One region of the Streptomyces sp. NPDC026515 genome, then DNA from elsewhere that is predicted to be linked to it. Evidence: riboswitches for the same ligand, from Rfam matches in the RefSeq annotation. Region 1 holds a riboswitch; the other holds the start of a gene.
What was found. A riboswitch is a leader RNA that binds a small molecule or an ion and turns the genes downstream of it on or off. The one in region 1 is predicted to bind ZMP and ZTP.
Positions count from the first base shown of each region.

Region 2: another riboswitch for ZMP and ZTP. It lies ahead of ACZ4O3_RS30155 (glycine hydroxymethyltransferase); the one in region 1 lies ahead of ACZ4O3_RS22515 (bifunctional 5,10-methylenetetrahydrofolate dehydrogenase/5,10-methenyltetrahydrofolate cyclohydrolase).

Region 1 covers NZ_JBVHQD010000010.1:173,367-184,061, forward strand. Annotated here, with positions in the region: gene ACZ4O3_RS22480 (GTP-binding protein) at 1-1,046, shown strand, start outside; gene ACZ4O3_RS22485 (glycoside hydrolase family 5 protein) at 1,130-2,986, shown strand; gene ACZ4O3_RS22490 (TetR/AcrR family transcriptional regulator) at 3,148-3,831, shown strand; gene ACZ4O3_RS22495 (hypothetical protein) at 3,901-4,236, opposite strand; gene ctaD (aa3-type cytochrome oxidase subunit I) at 4,233-5,840, opposite strand; gene ACZ4O3_RS22505 (RNA polymerase sigma factor) at 5,946-6,488, shown strand; gene ACZ4O3_RS22510 (CU044_5270 family protein) at 6,481-7,464, shown strand; gene ACZ4O3_RS22515 (bifunctional 5,10-methylenetetrahydrofolate dehydrogenase/5,10-methenyltetrahydrofolate cyclohydrolase) at 7,465-8,313, opposite strand; ZMP/ZTP riboswitch at 8,340-8,421, opposite strand; gene ACZ4O3_RS22520 (hypothetical protein) at 8,439-8,606, opposite strand; gene ACZ4O3_RS22525 (nuclear transport factor 2 family protein) at 8,594-8,959, opposite strand; gene ACZ4O3_RS22530 (hypothetical protein) at 9,132-9,428, shown strand; gene ACZ4O3_RS22535 (ABC transporter ATP-binding protein) at 9,512-10,695, opposite strand, start outside.
Region 2 covers NZ_JBVHQD010000016.1:100,617-111,311, forward strand. Annotated here, with positions in the region: gene trpS (tryptophan--tRNA ligase) at 1-417, opposite strand, end outside; gene ACZ4O3_RS30155 (glycine hydroxymethyltransferase) at 540-2,036, opposite strand; ZMP/ZTP riboswitch at 2,018-2,107, opposite strand; gene ACZ4O3_RS30160 (hypothetical protein) at 2,514-3,368, shown strand; gene ACZ4O3_RS30165 (DUF2975 domain-containing protein) at 3,463-3,954, shown strand; gene ACZ4O3_RS30170 (helix-turn-helix domain-containing protein) at 3,954-4,202, shown strand; gene pdxR (MocR-like pyridoxine biosynthesis transcription factor PdxR) at 4,223-5,653, opposite strand; gene ACZ4O3_RS30180 (carboxymuconolactone decarboxylase family protein) at 5,700-6,197, shown strand; gene ACZ4O3_RS30185 (chaplin) at 6,282-7,016, opposite strand; gene ACZ4O3_RS30190 (hypothetical protein) at 7,215-7,373, opposite strand; gene ACZ4O3_RS30195 (condensation domain-containing protein) at 7,600-9,012, opposite strand; gene ACZ4O3_RS30200 (ABC transporter substrate-binding protein) at 9,144-10,094, opposite strand; gene ACZ4O3_RS30205 (ABC transporter permease) at 10,097-10,695, opposite strand, start outside.

The sequences.
Region 1 (10,695 bases):
GTGCCGAGGCCGGGCGGATCGTCAAGGTGTGGGGGCTCGGCGGCGTCCGCGTCGGCGATGCGCTCGGCGTTCCCGGCCGGGGACACGGGCACCACTTCGCGCCCCCGGCCCTGGAGACCGTCGTCGTCCCCGGACCGGCCACCGACCGGCGCACCCTGCACGTCGCGCTCACCCAGCTGGCCGAGCAGGACCCGCTGATCGACGTCCGGCACGACGAGGCACGGCAGGAGACCTCCGTCTCCCTCTACGGCGAGGTGCAGAAGGAGGTCGTCCAGGCGACCCTCGCCGACGAGTACGGCCTCCACGTCACCTTCCGGGAGACCACCCCCATCTGCGTCGAACGTCTCACCGGCAGCGGAGCCGCCGTCGAGTTCAACAAGAAGGACGGCAACCCCTTCCTGGCGACGGTGGGTCTGCGGGTGGAGCCGGCCCCGCCGGGCGCCGGCGCCGGCTTCCGGCTGGAGGTGGAGCTGGGCTCGATGCCGTACGCCTTCTTCAAGGCCGTCGAGGACACCGTGCGCGAGACCCTCGGCCAGGGGCTGCACGGCTGGCGGATCCCCGACTGCACGGTGACCATGACCCACTGCGGCTACTCGCCCCGGCAGAGCCATGCCCACCAGGGGTTCGACAAGAGCATGTCGAGCACGGGACACGACTTCCGCGGACTCACCCCGCTCGTGCTGACCGAGGCGCTGCGCCGGGCCGGAACCCAGGTGCACGAGCCGATGCACCGGTTCCTGCTCGAGGCTCCGGCGGACACGCTGGGAGCGCTGCTTCCGGTGCTCACCCGCCTCGGCGGGCTGCCCCGGCGGACCAGGACGCAGGGAGCGCTCTGCCTGCTGGAGGGTGCGGTGCCCGCCGGCCGGGTGCACCGGCTGGAGCAGCTGCTGCCGGGACTGACCCGGGGCGAGGGCGAAATGGAGAGCGTGTTCGACCACTACGCGCCCGTCGCGCACGGCACCGTCCCCGAACGCCCACGGACCGATCACAATCCGCTCAGCCGGAAGCGGTACCTGTTGAACGTGACGGGCCGAGCGAGCGGTTGAGTCCCAAGTGTCTGACAGGCATTCAACTTACCCATGAGTCAGAAGTATTGACGGTGTCCGGAAATCACCGGACTGTAGTGGACATGACTACTATCCGGGCACGTTTGGTCGTTGTCCTGGTTGTCCTCTGCGGATTCCTCGCGGTGGCGGGCGCTCCGTCCGCCGCCGCGGCCACCCCGTCCGACTCCCTCTGGTTCGACGGCACCTCGCTCACCGTGCAGAACGGCCGTTTCGTCGACGGCCAGGGCCGCGAGGTGGTGCTGCGCGGCTACAACGTCTCGGGGGAGACCAAGCTGGCGGAGAACGACGGGCTGCCGTTCGCCTCCGCCGCCGACGCCAAGAAGTCCGCCACCGCGCTGCGCGCCCTGGGCGGCGGCAACGCCGTGCGCTTCCTGCTCTCCTGGGCTTACGCGGAACCCGTCAAGGGCCAGGTGGACACCGCGTACCTGGCCGCCGCGACCGCGCAGATGCAGGCGTTCCTCGACTCCGGCGTCCGCGTCTACCCCGACTTCCACCAGGACCTGTACTCCCGCCACCTGTTCAACCCGGGCAGCTGGTACACGGGCGACGGCGCCCCCGCCTGGGCGGTCGCGCTGGGGAACTACCCGGCCGAGTCCTGCGGCATCTGCCTGTTCTGGGGGCAGAACATCACCCAGAACGCGGCCGTACAGAAGGGCCAGTACGACTTCTGGCACAACAACTACGGCCTCCAGGACGCCTTCCTGGCCACCGCCCAGACCACCATGGCCTACCTGGCACAGCATCTGACGTCCGACCAGTTCGCCGGTGTCGTCGGCTTCGACCCCTACAACGAGCCGTACGCCGGCTCCTACGACTCCGGCCAGACCTCCCGTACCTGGGAGCAGAACCTGCTGTGGCCCTTCTACCAGAGGTTCCGGGCCCGGATGGACGCGGCCGGCTGGAGCGCCAGGCCCGCCCTGGTCGAGCCGAACCTCTTCTGGAACGCCAACATCAGCACCCAGAAGCAGGAGGGCGGCCTGCTGGACGCCGGCACCCTCGGCCCGCGGTATGTCCTCAACACCCACTTCTACGACCAGAAGGCCATCTCCGGCATCCTGATGTGGGGCAACGCCTCCGACGGCCAGTACAGCACCGACCTGGGCACCGTCCGCGACCGCGCCTCCGCCGCCGGAACCACGGCGGTCGTCAGCGAGTTCGGGCATCCGCTGTCCGGTACCACCGCGGGCAAGGCGCCGACCGTCGACAAGGCCATGTACCAGGCCCTCGACTCCCGCCTGCCCGGGTCCACCTGGTGGTCCACCCCGGCGTCCTCCGGGCCGGTGCTCTCCGGCAGCCAGTGGCAGTGGGACATCTACAGCGGCCGCCACCACGAGCTGATGAACGACAACCCGGAGAAGGTGCTCGTCACCGGCGACGCCTGGAACGACGAGGACCTCTCGGCCGCCGCCATGAACGACTCCGGCGCGGTGACCCTCCGTCAGGACGCCAGGCTGCTGGACCGGATCTACCCGGGCGCCACCTCCGGCTCCACCCTCGCCTTCACCTACGAGGACCGCTCACGGGACGGTTCGACGACCCTGACCTGGAACCCGGTGCCCAGCTCGCTGCCGAACGTGGCCGCGCTGGTGGGATCCGGCCAGTACGCCGTCCAGGTCTGGCGTTCCGGCAGCGCCACCGCACCCACCGAACTCCACCTCCCGGCATCCTTCCCGAGCGCGTCCACCACGGTCGTCTCGGACCTGGGCACCGTCTACGCACCCCCGTCGTACACGTCCTCGACCCCGGTCGGCGTGGCCGTCGAACCTGGTGGCACGGGCAGCCGCCGACTGCTGCTCAGCGACTCGGACTCCGGCGTGGCTCACTTCGCGCTGGTGACCAACGGGGCGGCCTCGCCCGGCTCCGCCCTGCTGAACGCCGCCAGGTCGGAACTGGCCGCCTGGGTGGCGGCGAAGTTCTGAGGCGTGTCCTCGTCCGCCGGGCGCCGTACGGGCCCGGCGGACGAGGACACAACGGCGTTGAGACCCAAGCCGACTTACCGGAAAGTAAGGTGGGGTGACGTGCTGATCAAGAGACGGCGGCGACAGAATTGGTCATCAGGCGGATGACGGAGGGGGCAATCGTGCCGGGCAGGCTCAAGGCGCCGACGGGACGCTACGGCGGCCGGTCCGCCGAGGAACGCAAGGCCGAACGGCGCCGGCGCTTCCTCGACGCGGCGCTCCAGCTCTTCGGTGACGCGCCGGGATACCGCGCCACGACCGTCGCCGCGCTCAGTCAGGCGGCCGGCCTGTCCACCCGGCAGTTCTACGAGGAGTTCCACACCCTGGAGGACGTGCTCGCCGCGCTGCACCTGGAGGTCAACGGGTGGGCCGAGGAAGCGGTGCGGGACGCGTTCGCCGAGGCGAAGCCGCTGTCGCTGGTGGAGCGGGTGACGGTGCTCTTCCGCGCGTACGCCCGTGACGTCACCTCGGACCCGCGCCGTATCCGGGTCGCCTTCGTGGAGATCATCGGCGTCAGTCCGCGCCTCGAGGACCAGCGCCTCGCGCGGCGGGCGCGCTGGGTGGAGCTGATATGCGGCGAGGCGGACGCGGCGGTGGCGCGCGGTGACGCGGCGCCGCGGGACTACCGGCTGGCGGCGACGGCCTTCATCGGCAGCGTGAACGGATTGCTGCACGACTGGAGCGCCGGCTGGGTGGACGCGACGCTCGATGACGTCGTGGAGGAACTGGTGCGGCTGCTGGTGGGGATGCTGCGACCGGAGGACTGGACGTCCGGGGGCGCCCGGCAGGGAGTGAACTGCCCCTGAGGCATGGCAAGTTCACGCCTGCCCCACCCGTTGACCCCACCCTCCGCCCGCTCTGCGGCGCCTCCGCGCTCAGACCGACAGTGAGATCACGGTCGCCGCCGTCCAGAGGGCGCAGGCGAGCAGGGAGCAGGCCAGCAGCCGGCGGCGCAGGATCCGGTACCTCTGCTCGTACTCACGCCTCAACTCGACGCTGCGTTCGGCCGTGCGGCGCCATGAGGCACGGCTCAGCGCCAGGTACTCGACTGCGACCTGACACTCCAGGTCCTCCCGTTGCGTGTCCGTGAGCCAACCCAGTCGATCCGTCAGGCGGGCAGCCGCCGCGCGGCCCTCCTCGCGCGTCGCCGCCAGCAGCAGGTGTCCCTCGATCTGGGCGACCAGCGCCCGCTCCTCCTTCCGAGCCGTCATCGCGCGCTCAACTCCCGCTCCCTGAGGGGCACTTCGGGATGGTGCAGATCGAACGCCGGGGATTCGCTCCGTATCCGGGGGAGGGACACGAAGTTGTGTCGCGGGGGCGGGCAGGACGTAGCCCACTCCAGGGAACGCCCGTACCCCCACGGATCGTCCACCTCGACCTTCTCGCCGTACTTCGCCGTCTTCCACACGTTGTAGAAGAACGGCAGCAGTGATGATCCCAGCAGGAACGAGAAGATCGTCGATACCGTGTTGAGCGTGGTGAGGCCCTCCACCGCCAGGTAGTCGGGGATCCGGCGCTGCATGCCCTCCGCGCCCAGCCAGTGCTGGACCAGGAAGGTGCCGTGGAAGCCGGTGAACAGCGTCCAGAAGGTGATCTTGCCGAGCCGCTCGTCGAGCATCTTGCCCGTCATCTTCGGCCACCAGAAGTGGAAGCCGGAGAACATCGCGAAGACGACCGTGCCGAAGACCACGTAGTGGAAGTGGGCCACCACGAAGTACGAGTCGGAGACGTGGAAGTCGATCGGGGGCGAGGCGAGCATCACGCCGGTCAGCCCGCCGAAGGTGAAGGTGATCAGGAAGCCGGTGGCCCAGAGCATCGGTGTCTCGAAGGACAGCGAGCCCTTCCACATGGTGCCGATCCAGTTGAAGAACTTCACCCCGGTCGGGACGGCGATGAGGAACGTCATGAAGGAGAAGAACGGCAGCAGCACACCGCCGGTGACGTACATGTGGTGCGCCCACACCGTCACGGACAGACCGGCGATCGCGATGGTCGCCGCGATCAGACCCATGTAGCCGAACATCGGCTTGCGGGAGAAGACCGGGATGACCTCGGAGATGATGCCGAAGAACGGCAGGGCGATGATGTACACCTCTGGATGGCCGAAGAACCAGAAGAGGTGCTGCCAGAGCAAGGCTCCGCCGTTCGCCGCGTCGAAGACGTGTGCCCCGAACTTCCGGTCCGCCTCCAGCGCGAACAGCGCGGCGGCGAGGACGGGGAAGGCGAGCAGGACCAGGACCGCGGTCAGCAGCACGTTCCACACGAAGATCGGCATGCGGAACATGGTCATGCCGGGGGCGCGCATGCAGATGATCGTGGTGATGAAGTTGACCGCGCCGAGGATGGTGCCGAAGCCGGAGAAGGCCAGACCCATGATCCACATGTCGGCGCCGATGCCCGGGGTGCGCACCGCGTCCGAGAGCGGGGCGTAGGCGAACCAGCCGAAGTCGGCGGCGCCCTGCGGGGTGAGGAAGCCGCCCACCGCGATGGTGGAGCCGAACAGGTACAGCCAGTAGGCGAACATGTTCAGCCGCGGGAAGGCGACGTCCGGAGCACCGATCTGCAGCGGCATGATCCAGTTCGCGAAGCCCGCGAACAACGGGGTCGCGAACATCAGCAGCATGATCGTTCCGTGCATCGTGAACGCCTGGTTGAACTGCTCGTTCGACATGATCTGCAGGCCCGGCCTGGCCAGCTCCGCGCGCATGAACAGGGCCATCACGCCACCGACGCAGAAGAACGAGAACGCTGTGACCAGGTACAGCGTGCCGATCGTCTTGTGATCCGTGGTCGTGAGCCACTTGAGGTTCCTCATACCCCGCCTGTGTCCGGGCGGAGCGCACCGGTCACACTCGAGGGATGCGACGAGCGTCACGGAAAGAGGTGTGACGATCGGAAAGGTGCCGGACAAGAACCGAACATGAGCAACGACGAGATCTTCGCCGCTGCCTATCGCGAGCACTACTGGGCGGTCAGCCGCTATGTCGCGCGGCGACTGGACGGGCGGACCGGCGAGGTGGAGGAAGTGGTGGCGGAGGTGTTCACGGTGGCCTGGCGGCGCCGCGCAGACCTCCCGGCGACCCCGCTGCCCTGGCTGTACGGCGTGGCACGCAACTGCCTCGCCAACGCGGTACGCGGCTACGGGCGCAGGCGCCGGCTGCTGGACCGGCTGGGCAACGACGAGACCGCCCACGGACGCCACACCGTGGCCGGTCCGGACAGCGAACGGCCCGGCTCCTGGGTGCACGAGGCGCTGGGCCGGCTCTCCCCGGCCGACCAGGAGGTGCTGCGGCTGACCGCGTGGGAGGAACTCGGCGTGGACGAGGTCGCGGTCGCCCTGGGCTGCGGCAGCCGGGCGGCCGCGATGCGGCTGCACCGGGCCCGTCGCCGGCTCAGAGCCGAGATCGACCGACTGCGGCCCCCTGCCGTCGACGCTCTTACCGAGGAACACCGCCATGGCTGACGAACTCCACCTGCTGCGCGCCGCCGACCCGGTACCCGCCGCGGGCCCCCACTTCGGCGACGGTCCCCTGGACCACACCGCCGAACGGCACCTCGCCCGGTTGCTGCACGAGACCCCGCGTCCCCGGCGCCGGACCAGGCCCCGACTGGCGTGGTCGCTCGCCGCGGCCCTCGTCGCCGTCGTCACCGTGGTGACCGTGCTGGTGGGCGGTCCGGCCGGCACGCCCGCGGTCGCCGCGCCCCGGCCGCTGGCCGTCCGCGTCCACTCGGTGCCGGTACCGCTCGCCGAGGTCGCGGAACTGGCCGCCGTGGCGGCCCAGGACGGTTCCCCGGCCCTGCGCCAGGGCACTCACGTGCAGTCCTGGAGCCTCGGCATGAGCGACGGCAGGCCGCCGGTCACCCTGCCCGAGGAGCGGGTGGAGCGATGGGCGGCGGACGGCAGTCACACCGAAGTGGTCGTGGCGACCGACCCGTCCCACCCCGGCCGCCCGGTCCTCACCGACGACGGCGACCGGTCACGGCTGGTCGGGGACGGCCACGTGCTCAGCCGGCGCACCTTCCCCCCGATGTGGGGCGACGGGCCGCCGCTCGGCACACCCCCGCACGACCCGGCGGAGCTGCGCGCCTACCTCATCGAGCTGGTCTACGGCCACACCCGCACCCTCACGACCTCCGAGCTCCTGGACGCCACCCACGAGCTGCTCGACAACTGGACGCTCGGCGCCCGGGAGTCGGCCGCCCTCGCCGAACTCCTCGCCGACGCCCAGGGCCTGCGCCCGGCCGGCCAGGTCACCGACCGGCTCGGCCGCACCGGGCAGGCGTACGTCCACGACGAGGGCTCGGGCGCCCGGCGGATGCTGATCCTGGATCCGGGCACCGGTGCCGTACTCGGCCTGGAGACCACGTTCACCCGGGACGATCCCGAGTACGGCGTACGGGCCGGTGACGTCATGGAATACAGCGCCTGGATGCGCTGATCACCCCCCGAGCTGCCGGGCGGCGGCGGTGACGGTCTGCTCCAGCAGTACGGCGATGGTCATCGGGCCGACGCCGCCCGGCACCGGCGTGATCAGCGAGGCCCGCTCGACGGCGGTGTCGAAGTCGACGTCACCCACGTTGCCCGCGTTGTAGCCGGCGTCGAGCACGACGGCGCCCGGCTTGATGTCCTGGCCCCGGATCAGCCCGGGGCGGCCGACGGCGGCGACCACGATGTCCGCCTCCCGTACCGCCGCCGACAGGTCCCGGGTGCGGGAGTGACAGTAGGTGACGGTGGCGTCGCGGGCGAGCAGCAGCATGCCGGCCGGCTTGCCCAGGATCGCGCTGCGGCCGACGACCACCGCCCGCTTCCCGGCCGGGTCGACGTCGTACGCGTCGAGCAGGCGCAGGATGCCGCCGGGCGTGCAGGAGACGAAGCCCGGCAGGCCGAAGCTCATCGTCGCGAACGACGCGAAGGTCACGCCGTCCACGTCCTTCTCCGGCGCGATCGCCTCGAACGCGGCCCGCTCGTCGATGTGTTCGCCGACCGGGTGCTGGAGCAGGATGCCGTGCACCGCCGGATCGGCCGACAACTCCCGCAGGGTGGCGACGAGTTCCGCGGTGGTCGTGGTGGCGGGCAGCGCCACGTGCCGGGAGGCGATACCGGCCTTGCGGCTGCGGTTCTGCTTCATCCGGACGTAGGTGACGGAGGCCGGGTCCTCGCCGACCAGCACGGTCGCCAGGCACGGCGTGGTGCCGGTGCGCGCGGTGAACTCGGCGGCCCGCTGCGCGGTCTGCTCGACGATCCGGCGGGCGACGGCGGTTCCGTCCATGAGAGAGGCATGGGTCATGCGGCACACTCCTGAGCTGGTCAGACCTTGATCGCCCAGGCGCACGGCTCGACAGTGCGGGCCGCTCCACGGTGGTGCTCCACCTCAGCGCCAGTCACGGCCCGCGCCCAGAGTAGCCGAGGCGCTCAGCGTTTCCCACGGCGGTGCGCCGCCCGCAGGAGCGTGCGCAGCAGGACGACGGACCCGCCCGGCCGGGCTCGGCGGCTGTGCCCCAGTCCGGCCCGCGCCGAGAAGGTCCAGGTCAGCCGGGCGCTGACCTGGACCCTCGCGGCCCTGGCGGCTACTCGTCCCATGCCTGGATCGTGATCTGTTCGGCGATCTTGCCATCACGCAGCGTGACCATCGATTCGGCGAGCACCCGGACGCCGTCCGCGTACTCGCAGGACTCGCTGTAGGCGGCCCGGTCACCCTGCACGATGCACTGGTCCAGCCTGTGGGTCATGTCCCGGCTGTAGACGTCGTCCAGCAGGGCGGCTATGTCCCGGCGGCCGTGCAGGACCCTGGGGTGGCTGGGCTGGTCGGTGCGGTCGACGATGCGGATCTCCGCGTCGTCCGTGTAGAGCGCCAGCAGGGTGTTCCCCGTGTTTCCCTCTATCGCCCGGCGCAGCGTGTCGGTGTCGAACGTGGGGCCTGTCGCGGTGCCCATGGTGACCTCCTGCGGGAGCCCGCGGCCCGATGCGGAGCAGGCCGCGACGGCCCCTGCTTCGAGCCTCCTCCGCCCCGCCGGGCTCGGCAAGCGCAGGCCGGGCACTCCGCCTGACGGGTGAGGGGGACCGGCTGCCCGTGACCGGCCGGGCGCCCAGCCCGTTGCTGGAGACATGATCTCCACACGACGTATCGTCGCCGCCGTCGGCCTCGCCGTCGGGGTCACCGGCCTCGCCGCCCCGCTGGCGAACGCGGCCGACGCGAGCGCGCCGCACTCCGGGAACCCCACCGTGCTCGGCGTGCTCGACTCGGTCTCCCGCATCGGCATCCCGGCCGAGCACCAGGACGAGATCCCCAGGATCTCGGAGCAGGTGCAGGGACTGAACGGGCTCCAGAAGCTGGGCGAACTGCACCAGCTCACCGACATGGCCGCGCCGGCCACGGGACTGGTGCCGGCCATCGAGTCCTGACCCCGGACCGCACCCCGAGGGCCGTTCCGCACCGGGGGCGGCCCTTCGTCGTACGCGGTGACCGGTGGCCGGCCACCGCGGCCTCAGTCCGCGGCGGACAGGAACTGCGTCGCCGCCAGTTCCGCGTACAGCGGGTCCGCCGCCACCAGCTCCCGGTGCGTGCCCACCGCGCGGACCCGGCCCGCGTCCATCACGACGATCCGGTCGGCCGTCGTCACCGTCGACAGGCGGTGCGCGACCACCAGCACGGTGGTCGACCGTGCCACGTCGGCGACGGTGTCCCGCAGGGCCGCCTCGTTCACCGCGTCCAGCTGCGAGGTCGCCTCGTCCAGCAGCAGCAGCCGGGGCCGGCGCAGCAACGCCCGGGCGATCGCGATCCGTTGCCGCTCGCCGCCGGACAGCTTGGTCCCGCGGTGCCCGACCAGTGTCGCGAGGCCCTGCGGCAGCCGCGCCACCAGGTGGTCCAGCCGGGTCGTCTTCAGGACCCGTGCCACCGTGTCCTCGCCGGCCAGCGGATTGCCGAGGAGCAGATTGTCCCGCAACGATCCGGACAGGACGGGCGCGTCCTGCTCGACGTATCCGATGGCCGAGCGCAGCAGGGGGAGTTCCCAGTCGGCGAGCGGACGGCCGTCGAGGGTGATCGTGCCGGACTCCGGGTCGTAGAAGCGCTCGATCAGCGAGAAGACGGTGGTCTTCCCCGCTCCGGACGGACCGACGAACGCCGTCATGCCCCGGGCGGGTACCTCGAAGCTGACGCCGTGGTGCACGTACGGCAGGTCGTCGGCGTAGCGGAACCGTACGGCGGTGAAGGTGACGGCGGCCGGCTCGGCGCCGGGGGCCGGCAACTCGGCGGGCGCGGACGGCGGTTCGGCGGGCAGTCGCAGCGCCTCCTGGATCCGGGCGAGCGCGCCGGCGCCGGTCTGGTACTGCGTGACGGCGCCGACGACCTGCTGGATCGGTGACATCAGGTAGAAGACGTAGAGCAGGAACGCCACCAGCGTGCCGATGCCGATGGCACCGGTCGCCACCCGTGCCCCGCCCACCGCCAGCACCGTGATGAACGCCAGTTGCATCGCGAGCCCCGCGGTGTTGCCCGCCACGGCCGCCCACTTGGCGGCCCGCACGCTCTGCCGCCAGGACTCCTCGGCGGCCTCGTGCAGCACCCGTTCCTCGCGGTGCTCGGCGCCCGACGCCTTCACGGTGCGCAGCGCGCCCAGTACCCGCTCCAGTGAGGCTCCCATCACCCCGACCGCGTCCTGCGCCCGCC
Region 2 (10,695 bases), on a different contig from region 1:
GTCGGCGACCTGGAGGATCGGGTACGTGAAGAGACCGACGCTGGCGCGGTCCGCGCCCTGCCTGGCCGCCTTGTCCTTGAACTGGGTCATCCGGCTGGCCTCGCCGAAGCCGGTCAGGCAGTTCATCACCCACGCGAGCTGGGCGTGTTCCGGGACGTGGCTCTGCACGAAGAGGGTGCAGCGGTCCGGGTCCAGGCCGGCCGCGAGCAGCTGGGCCGCGGCGAGCCGGGTGTTGGCGCGCAGGTCGGCGGGGTCCTGCGGGACCGTGATCGCGTGCAGGTCGACCACCATGTAGAAGGCGTCGTGAGACTCCTGGAGCGCCACCCACTGGCGGACGGCGCCCAGGTAGTTGCCGAGGTGGAACGAGCCGGCGGTGGGCTGGATGCCGGAGAGCACGCGGGGTCGATCAGAAGCCATGCTCACCATTCTCTCAGAGGGCGAGGGCGGGAATGGCCCGGCGGTGGGGGCGGTTCCGGAGCGCGGCGAGTGCGGGTCGCATGTCGTTGCTCGCGCAGTTCCCCGCACCCCTGCGGGGCGCTTCAGCCCAGGTCGATCTCCGGGTACAGCGGGAAGCCCGCGACCAGGTCCGTCGCCCGCTGGGCGATCTCCGTCGAGACCTTCTCGTCGAGGACGTGCGAGGCCTTGGACGGGGCGCCGGACTTCGTCGTACCCGGCTCCGTCGCCGTCAGGACGCGGTCGATCAGGGCGGCGACCTCGTCCATCTCGGCCGTGCCGAGGCCACGCGTGGTCAGCGCCGGGGTGCCGATCCGGATGCCGGAGGTGTACCAGGCGCCGTTCGGGTCGGCCGGGATCGCGTTGCGGTTGGTGACGATGCCGGAGTCGAGCAGGGCCGACTCGGCCTGGCGGCCGGTGAGGCCGTACGACGACTCGACGTCGATCAGGTTGAGGTGGTTGTCCGTGCCGCCGGTCACCAGCGTGGCGCCCCGGCGCATCAGGCCGTCGGCCAGCGCGCGGGAGTTGTCGACGATCCGCCGGGCGTAGTCCTGGAAGGAGGGCTGCCGGGCCTCGGCCAGGGCGACGGCCTTGGCGGCCATGACGTGCGGGAGCGGGCCGCCGAGGACCATCGGGCAGCCGCGGTCGACCTGGTCCTTCAGGGAGTCGTCGCACAGGACCATGCCGCCGCGCGGGCCGCGCAGCGACTTGTGGGTGGTGGTGGTGACGATCTGGGCGTGCGGGACCGGGTCGAAGTCGCCGGTCAGGACCTTGCCGGCGACCAGGCCCGCGAAGTGCGCCATGTCGACCATCAGGGTCGCGCCGACCTCGTCGGCGATCTCCCGCATGATCCGGAAGTTCACCAGCCGGGGGTACGCGGAGTAGCCGGCCACCAGGATCAGCGGCTTGAAGTCCCGGGCCTGTGCGCGCAGCGCGTCGTAGTCGATCAGGCCGGTCGCCGGGTCGGTGCCGTAGGAGCGCTGGTCGAACATCTTGCCGGAGATGTTCGGGCGGAAGCCGTGGGTGAGGTGGCCGCCGGCGTCCAGGGACATGCCGAGCATCCGCTGGTTGCCGAAGGCCTGCCGCAGCTCGGCCCAGTCGGCCTCGGAGAGGTCGTTGACCTGGCGGGCGCCGGTCTTCGCCAGGAAGGGGACCTCGACGCGGTCGGCGAGGACCGCCCAGAAGGCGACCAGGTTGGCGTCGATGCCGGAGTGCGGCTGGACGTAGGCGTGCCGGGCGCCGAACAGCTCACGGGCGTGCTCGGCGGCGAGCGCCTCGACGGTGTCGACGTTGCGGCAGCCGGCGTAGAAGCGGCGGCCGACGGTGCCCTCGGCGTACTTGTCGCTGAACCAGTTGCCCATCGCGAGCAGGGTCGCCGGGGAGGCGTAGTTCTCGGAGGCGATCAGCTTGAGCATCTCGCGCTGGTCGTGGACCTCCTGGCCGATGGCGTCGGCCACCCGCGGTTCGACCGCGCGGATCACGTCGAGGGCCGCGCGGAACGCGGTGGACTCGGTGGAGAGGGGCTCGGACATTCGGGACCTCCGGACATGGCGTTCGGCGTTCACGGTTCGGCCCAGGCGCACGGCACTCGATCGGTCGCGGGCCGCTCCCCGATGGTCCGTCCCATCCCAGCGCGCCAGTCACGGCCCGCTGGTCACACTACCGGGCACACCGGGCCCGGGGGCCGTGGCGTCCACCAGTCGGGCAGGGGCAGAGGCAGCAGGGGGACAACCTCGCCGCGTTCTCCGCAGTCGCCGTGACCACTGCGGAAGTCCTCGTCGCCGGCGGCATTCCACGGCCGTGGGACCACCTTGATCAGTCTCTCGACCGATCACGGGGCACGGGCGGACTTCGGGTCGTACACGCCCGGTTTCGAGATCGTGCCGTACGGCGGCCCGCCGGCCATGCGGCTGCAGGCGGGCGTGGACGCGTGGCCGGCCCCCGCGGATCACGGATCCCGGGACCCGCCGCATCCTCCCCCGCCGCCCTCCTGCGCCCTCCTGCCTGGCGCCGCCGCGCCGCCCGTCCGCCTCCCCTACAGTCCCTCTGTGCTCTTTGGAATGGTGTGCGCTCTCGCCGCCGCGCTCTGCTTCGGCACCGCGACGGTCCTGCAGGCGATGGCCGCGCGGGCGGCCGGTGACGGCGCGGGCGGGGAGGCCGCGCTGCTGCTGCGGGCCGTCCGGCAGTGGCGGTACGTCGCCGGACTCGGGCTGGACGGGCTGGGGTTCGTCTTCCAGATCCTGGCCCTGCGCTCGCTCCCCATCTACGCGGTGAGCGCGGCACTGGCGTCCAGCCTCGCGGTGACCGCGGTGGTCGCGGCCAGGCTGCTGCGGGTGCGGCTGAGCGGGCTGGAGTGGGGCGCGGTGGGGGTCGTGTGCGCGGGGCTCGCGATGCTCGGGCTGGCGTCGGGGCCGGAGGGCGACCGGGCCGGATCGGACGCGCTGGCGTACGCGATGCTCGCGACCGCGGTGGGGGTGCTGCTGCTCGGGCTCGCCGGCGGGCGGCTGTCGGGGCGGTGGCGGGCGCTGCTGCTGGGCCTCGGGGCGGGGTTCGGGTTCGGGGTGGTGGAGGTGTCGGTGCGGCTCATCGACACCCTCTGGCCGGGTGGGCTGCTCACCGACCCGGCCGCCTACGCGCTGCTCGTCGGCGGCGGCGGCGCCTTTTTGCTGCTGACCTCGGCTCTGCAGCGCGGCTCGGTGACCACGGCGACGGCGGGGATGGTGATCGGGGAGACGATCGGCCCGGCGGCCATCGGCGTGGTGTGGCTCGGGGACCGCACCCGCGAGGGGCTGGCCTGGCTCGGGGTGCTCGGCTTCACCGTGGCCGTCGCGGGGGCACTGGCGCTGGCCCGGTTCGGGGAGGCGCCAAAGACGCCGGGGACGGCGGAGACGACGGAGACGGCCGAGGAGGACTGAGACCCCCGGCTCGTCGCTCCGCACCCTGCCCACCCCTTGCCTCACCTATCGAAAATCGATAGATTCCCATCGTAACTCGATGAGAGGACTGGTCGTGGGGAAGCTGACAGTGCGTGCGTTGCGCGCCGTGCTCGCGGTGGTGCTCGCGGGCACCGTGTTCGTCCAGGCGGGAATGGTGTGGGTGCTGGTCAGCGGGAGCGACCCGGAGGACGGCTCGCTCCCGTTGACCGCGTTCCGCGTGATCACGGTCCTGGGCATGGCGTCGGTCCAGGTCGCCCTGGTCAGCGTGTGGCGGCTGGTGACGATGGTGCGACGCGGAACCGTGTTCTCCCACGCCGCCTTCCGCTACGTGGACAGGGTGATCGGCGCGATCGTGGCGGTCGCCCTGCTGTGGTTCGCGGTCACGGCCGTCAACGCGCCGGGCCAGCGGGACGACCCCGGCGTCAGCGTCGTCATGGGCGGGATCGGCCTGGCCGTCCTGGGGGTCGCGCTCATCGTGCTCGTGCTGCGCATGCTGCTCGCCCAGGCCGTCGCGCGCGATGTCGAAGCGACGCAGATGCAGGCCGAGTTGGACGAGGTGATCTGATGCCGATCGCCGTCGACATCGACGTGATGCTGGCCCGGCGGAAGATGTCCGTGGGAGAACTCGCGGACCGGGTCGGGATCACGCCCGCCAACCTGGCGGTCCTCAAGAACGGCCGTGCCAAGGCGGTACGGTTCACGACACTCGCCGCACTCTGCGAGGTGCTCGAATGCCAGCCGGGCGACCTGCTGCGCTGGGAGGCGGAGGCAGCCCAGGAAGCCGAGGAGGCCGAGGAGGCCGCCGCCGGATGAGGTCGGTCCGGGGAGGGGATTCACTCGGCGCCGGTGACGGCGGGGTCCGACAGCACCGTGCACAGGATGTCCAGCGCTCCCGACCAGGCGTGGTCGGCGGGGGTGCCGTAGCCGAGGACGAGGGCGTCCAGGGGCGCGGTGACCGCGTCGGGGTGGCGGTGGCGCGGGGCGAGGCCGTCGAGGGCGAGTCCGTGCGCGGCGGCGGCCCGGATCACCCGGTGCCGGGTGCCCGGCGGGAGCCGCAGCAGCATGTGCAGACCGGCCGCGATGCCGGTGACCCGGATCTCGGGGGCGCGTTCCGCGAGGGCCGCGACCAGGGCGTCCCGGCGCCGCCGGTAGCGGGAGCGGGACGCACGGACGTGCCGGTCATAGGCACCTGAGGTGATGAACTCGGCGAGGGTCAGCTGGTCCGGCGCCCCCAAGGTGTCCACGCCGCCCTTGACCGCCGTCACCTCCTGGGCGACGCCCGGCGGCAGCACCATCCAGGCCAGCCGCAGTCCGGGCGCCAGGGACTTGCTGGCCGTGCCCAGGTAGACGACCTCATCGGGGGCGAGGCCCTGGAGGGCGCCGACGGGACGGCGGTCGTAACGGAACTCGCCGTCGTAGTCGTCCTCCAGGACCAGGCCGCCGCTGCGCCGGGCCCAGTCCACGACGGCCGCCCGCCGGTCGTGGTGCAGCGGCACGCCCATCGGGAACTGGTGGGCGGGGGTCAGCAGCACCGCGGCCGAGCCCCGGGGCAGTTGCCCGGTGTCCGTACCGAGTCCGTCGAAGGGCAGCGGGCGGGTGCGCAGTCCGGCCGCCGTCAGCAGCCGCCAGTGCTCGTCGAGGCCGTACGACTCCACGGCGACCGTGTCGGCGCCACGAGCCCGCAGCAGCCGGCCGAGCAGGCTCAGGCCGTGCGCGAACCCGGCGCAGATCACGATGCGTTCCGGGTCGGCGCGCACCCCCCGGGCACGGGCGAGGTAGGCGGCGAGCGCGGTGCGCAGTTCGACGCGGCCACGCGGATCGCCGTAGCCGAAGGCCTCGTGGGGAGCGGCGGTGAGGGCGCGGCGGGCCGCCTTGAGCCATTCGGCGCGCGGGAAGGCGGAGACGTCGGGGTGGCCGGCGCGCAGGTCGTAGGCGGGGCGGTGCGCGGTCGTCCCGGGGACGGGCGTCGCTCCGTGCCGACCGGCCGGCGACGCCGTCGGCTCCCTGGTCGCGACCCGGGTGCCGGAGCCCTGGCGGGCGGTGAGCCAGCCTTCGGCGACCAGGTCGGCGTAGGCGTCGGCGACGGTGTTGCGGGCGATGCCCAGGTCGGCCGCGAGGGACCGGGAGGAGGGCAGCCGGGTGCCGGGGAGCAGCCGGCCACCGCGGACCGCTTCACGCAGGGCGTCGGTCAGGCCTCGGCGCAGGCTCGGACCGGCCGGTTCCAGATGGAGGTCGATCCCCAAAGTGGCCCATGTTCTCCCCATGGAAATGGACCATACTCCTGGGCTGCCTGACTCCTAGGGTCGAGATATGACCACAGAACACCCGACTGAGTACGCACCTGAACACACCCCCCGTCTGCCCTGGTCGGAGCTGGTGCCCGAGGTCTTCAAGGCGATGGTCCGGCTGGACACCGCCGCCCGGGAGGGCCTCGACCCGAAGCTTCTGGAACTGGTGAAGATCCGGGCCTCGCAGCTCAACCGCTGCGCGCTCTGCGTGGACATGCACAGCAAGGACGCTCTGGCGCAGGGCGAGAGCGTCGAGCGGATCATTCAGCTCAGCGCCTGGGACGAGTCCGAGCACTTCTACACCGAGAAGGAGCTGGCGGCGCTGGGGCTGACGGAGGCGGTGACCGTCCTCACGGACGGTTTCGTGCCGGACGCCGTGTACGAGCGCGCCGCCAAGCACTTCGAGGAGGCGGAGCTGGCGCAGCTGATCGCCGCGATCACGGTGATCAACGCCTGGAACCGGTTCGGGGTGGCCTGCCGTCTGGTGCCGGGTCACTACACGCCTGGGCAGCACGCGTAGGCAGGTCGGGCGACCGTCCGGACCGGCGCCTCGGCGGCGGTCCGGGAGATCGCCGCCGGGCTCCGCCGCGCGGGGCGGCCGGAATCACCGCACGTGATGCACCGTCCCCGGGCGGAAGCGCCGGTACAGCAGCACTCCGGCCGCCAGCGACGCCAGGCTCGCCGCGGCCGGCGCCCACGGGTTGCCCGTTCCGGTGTGCGCGAGCGTGCCGGCCGTCTGGTGGTGGACGACGGGGGCGGGCGGCTCGGGTGCCGGGTGCGCCTTGACCGGGGACGACGGCTGGTGGCGCACGGGAGGCGTGGACGGCGTCGGCGTACCCGGCACGTTCGGCGTACCCGGCACGTTCGGCGTACCCGGCACGTTCGGCGTACCCGGCACGTTCGGCGTACCCGGCACGTTCGGCGTACCGCCGGTCTGGTTGCCGAACACGGGATTGCCGACACCCACCGCGTTCACGCTGTTGCCGACGACGTTCACGGGGGCGTCGACCGGAAGCTGGATGGTGTTGCCGGAGAGAACGCCCGGCGAGTCGTGGGCGGTGCCCACAGCCGTCGCTCCGTCCTTGTCCGTGGACTTGCCGCCCTCGTTGGCGCAGCGGTTGCCCATCGCGGGGTTGAGGATCCCGACCACGTCGACGGTGTTGCCGCACAGGTTGACCGGGATGTTCACCGGCAACTGGATGTCGTTGCCGGACAACACGCCGGGCGAGCCCGCCGCGGATCCGTCCGCGGCGGAGTCGGCCCACGCGGGGCCCGCGACCGCCATCGCACCAGACGCGACGGCGAAGGCGATCACACTGTTCCGGGTAGCCCGTTTCATGGGTCCCTGTCCTTCCAGACACGTCGCGGGCGTTCACCCGCGATCGGTGAAATACAAAAAACGAGAGAAGTACTGGCTTTCGTACCGGCATCGGGACGGTACGAGGTGCCGGGCCGACGCCCCGCCGGCGTCCGGCGCCACGGTTCGCTTCGCGAAGCGGTTGCGCGCACGGCGGCGGAGCACATGACCGGCGGTTCGTCAGAGCGCCTGGTTGTTGCAGCCCATGTCCGAACCGAGGTGGTTCCGCTGCGCGCCCGGGTCGCCCTCGCCGTTCAGCAAGTTGCCCGCCACACCGGTGAGCGCGTCGACACTGCCGGGCATGGCGCCCACGAGGACTGCCTTCTGGAACGTGCGCACGGGTTCTCCATTGGTCGACGCAGGCCACCGGCCGCCGCCATGAGCACGACCTTCTGAAGCTTGCGCATGAAAACCTCGGTTCTTTTCGTGCACATCGAGCACATCGAGCACATCAAGACCAATCGCCTAGCGTGACCACGCAAACACTAGCAGTAGCAGACCGCGAGTTTTTGCTCTCCGTATTCCGTCGCCGATACCAATACGGTCGTATCAGAGGGAAGTTGGGTCAGCGGAATTCCGGCTGCGCGGCCACCAGGTGGTCGCTCGCCGGGACGGAGGCGATCAAGTCCCGTAGTCTTTCGGCATATCGCCGCACGTTCTTGTAGGCGATTTCGGTGTCCGGGTAACGGCAGGCGAACCACAGCCCCTCGTGCAGTCGGCTCACCCAGGCACACACCTGGTCGCCGTACGACACCCGGATCAGCGCGTACGTCTTCTGCTCGGCCCAGTCGGACGAGCCGGGGGTGAGGCGGGCGTCCGTGTACGAGACGATCGAGTACATGTCGGGCGAGGTGGGCCGGAAGTCCTTGCCGAGCAGCCGCAGTACGCGGGCCAGCGGAATGCGCGCCAGCGACCGGTTGGCCCGCAGCTCGGCGCGGACGGTGGCGAGCGCGCCATCGAAGTCCCGTGCCGCCGGCACCTCGATGGGTGCGCCGCCGACGTACCAGCCCACGGAGTCCGACCACTCGGACTTCAGCCGGGTGTGGAACGGCACGACCGTACGGTAGACCGGCTGTCCGCCGAGCTCCTGGACGATCAGGCTGGTCGCGGCCAGGATGCCCACCAGGCTGCCGCCGTAGGCGCGGCAGTGCGCCTCGAACGCGGCGGCGGTGTCCGCGTCGACGAGCGGCTCGCACATCAGCTTCTGGGCGGGCAGCGCGCCGTCGGGTTCCAGGCCGAGGTCGACGGGGAACTCCGGAAGCCGCCCGTCGCAGCGGCCGATGAACTCCCGCCAGCGCCCGACGATCGCGTGCGTGTCGTCGATCCCGTCCGCGTTCACCCGCTCGTGCCGGCAGAAGTCGACGTAACTTCCCACCGGCGCACCGGCGACGGACCGCCCCGTGACGCCCGACGTGTACAGCCCCTGGATCTCGTTCGAGGTGAGCTGGAGGGAGTAGGCGTCGACGTTGGTGTGGTCGAAGGCCATGTACACGCTGGTGGAGTCGTCACGGACGACCGCAGCGTAGATGAGGTTCGGCCAGTCGAGCGCGTCCGCCGCGACGTCGAATCGGTCCTGCAGGTACCGGGTCAGCACCGCCGCGTCGGCGAAGTCGCCGACCACCTCGCGGTGCAGCGTCACGTCGCTCGCGTCCAGCGTGAAGCGGCGCATGTCGTCGCCTTCCCACCGGAAGCCGCTGCGCAGCGTCTCGTGACGCAACGTCCAATTGCGCAGGGCCTCTTCCAGCGCGTCGAGGTCGGCCCGGCCCGGCAGGTCGAACGCCGTGCCGAGCCAGGTCGGTACGAACAGCCCGTCCTCGCGCACCGCTCGCGCCGTTCTGATGTGCGACTCCTGGATGTACGCAGGCGGCCGCGGATCCGGTGGGAGCGCTGTCGCGGCCGCGACGGTCGCCGGGCTGAACGTCCACTCGACTAGCCGTCCGGGCCGGACCTCGCAGCGCTGAATGTCAGAAATTCGCACGATGGCGTCTCCTTCACAGAAGACACCAGCTTGATCAAGTCACGGCCGTGCGCGGGCGATGGCCGCTGTGTCCCCCGCTTTTCAGTGGGACGTGTGACACCTCGAACGGCGAAGCGATCAAGAGCTGTTGCTCAGGACAGCCACTTCTTCCACACCGAGGGGTGAGCGTCCACCCACTTCCTGGCGGCTTCCTGAGGGCTCAGCTTCTGGTCGGCGATCATCAGCGAGACCTCGTTCTGGTCCTCGGTCGTCCACGTGAACTTCTTCAGGAAGGCCGCCGCCCTGCCGCCGCTCCTCGCGAAGTCCGCGTTGAGGTACTTCTGCAGCGGGGTGTGCGGATAGGCGCAGGCGACCTTGGCCGCGTCGGCGTCGCAACCCTCCCGGTACGGCGGCAGCTTCACCTCGGTCATCGGCACCTTCTCGAACAGCCACTGGGGCGAGTACCAGTAGGTCAGGAAGGGCTTCTTCTCCTTGGCGAACTGCTTCATCTGGGTGATCTGGGCGGCCTCGGACCCGGCGAAGACGACCTGGTAGTCCAGCTTCAGGTTGTTCACCAGCGCCTTGTCGTTGGTGACGTACGACGGTGAGCCGTCCAGGAGTTGGCCTTTGCCGCCGCTCTCCGCGGTACGGAAGAGGGAGGCGTACTTGTTGAGGTTCTTCCAGTCGGTGATGTCGGGGTGCTGCCTGACCAGGTAGGTCGGCACGAACCACCCGATGTGCCCGGTGACGCCGAGGTCCCCGCCACGGCCGATGGTCTTCTTGTCCTTCACATATCGCTTCTCCTGGTCCGGGTGTCCCCAGTCCTCCAGGATCGCGTCGACGCGTCCCTGACTGAGCGCGTCCCAGGCCGGCACCTCGTCCACCTGCACGGTGTCGACGCGGTAGCCCAGTTCATGTTCGAGGAGGTACTGGACGACGGCGACGTTGGACTGCGCGCCGACCCAGGACTGGACGGACAGGGTCACGGTCCTCGATCCCCGCGCGTTGGCGAAGGGCGAGGCCTGCTTGGTCATGTCGGCGGCACCGCAGCCGGTCGCGAGGACCAGCACGCAGGCGGCGGCCACCAGGGGCGTACGGCGCATGGTCAGGCTCCCTTCCTGGTACGGCGCTCCGTGGGCTGGGTGACCCGGTCGAGCATCAGGCCCAGGCAGACGATGGCCGCACCGGCCACCAGGCCGGTCGCCAGATCGCCCTGGGCGAGACCGAAGGCGACGTCGTAGCCGAGCGCGCCGCCGCCGACCAGGCCACCGATGATGACGACGGCGAGAACCAGCACCACGCCCTGGTTGACGGCGAGCAACAACGCGGGCCGGGCGAGCGGCAGCTGGACCTGCCACAGCTGCTGCCGGCCCGTCGCGCCGAGCGACCGCGCGGACTCCAGGGCGGCTGGGTCGACCTGCCGCAGCCCCTGGGCGGTGATCCGTACGACGGCGGGCAGCGCGTAGACGACGGCGGCCGCCACGGCCGGCGCACGGCCGACGCCGAACAGGGCGACGACCGGGATCAGGTACACGAACTGCGGCATGGTCTGGAACACGTCCAGGACCGGGCGCAGGGCACGTTCGACGCGGTCACTGCGGGCGGCGGCGATACCGGTCGTGAAGCCGATGACGAGCGTGACGGCGACCGCCGCGAGGACCTGGGACAGGGTGTCCAGCGACGGCTCCCACACACCCAGTACGC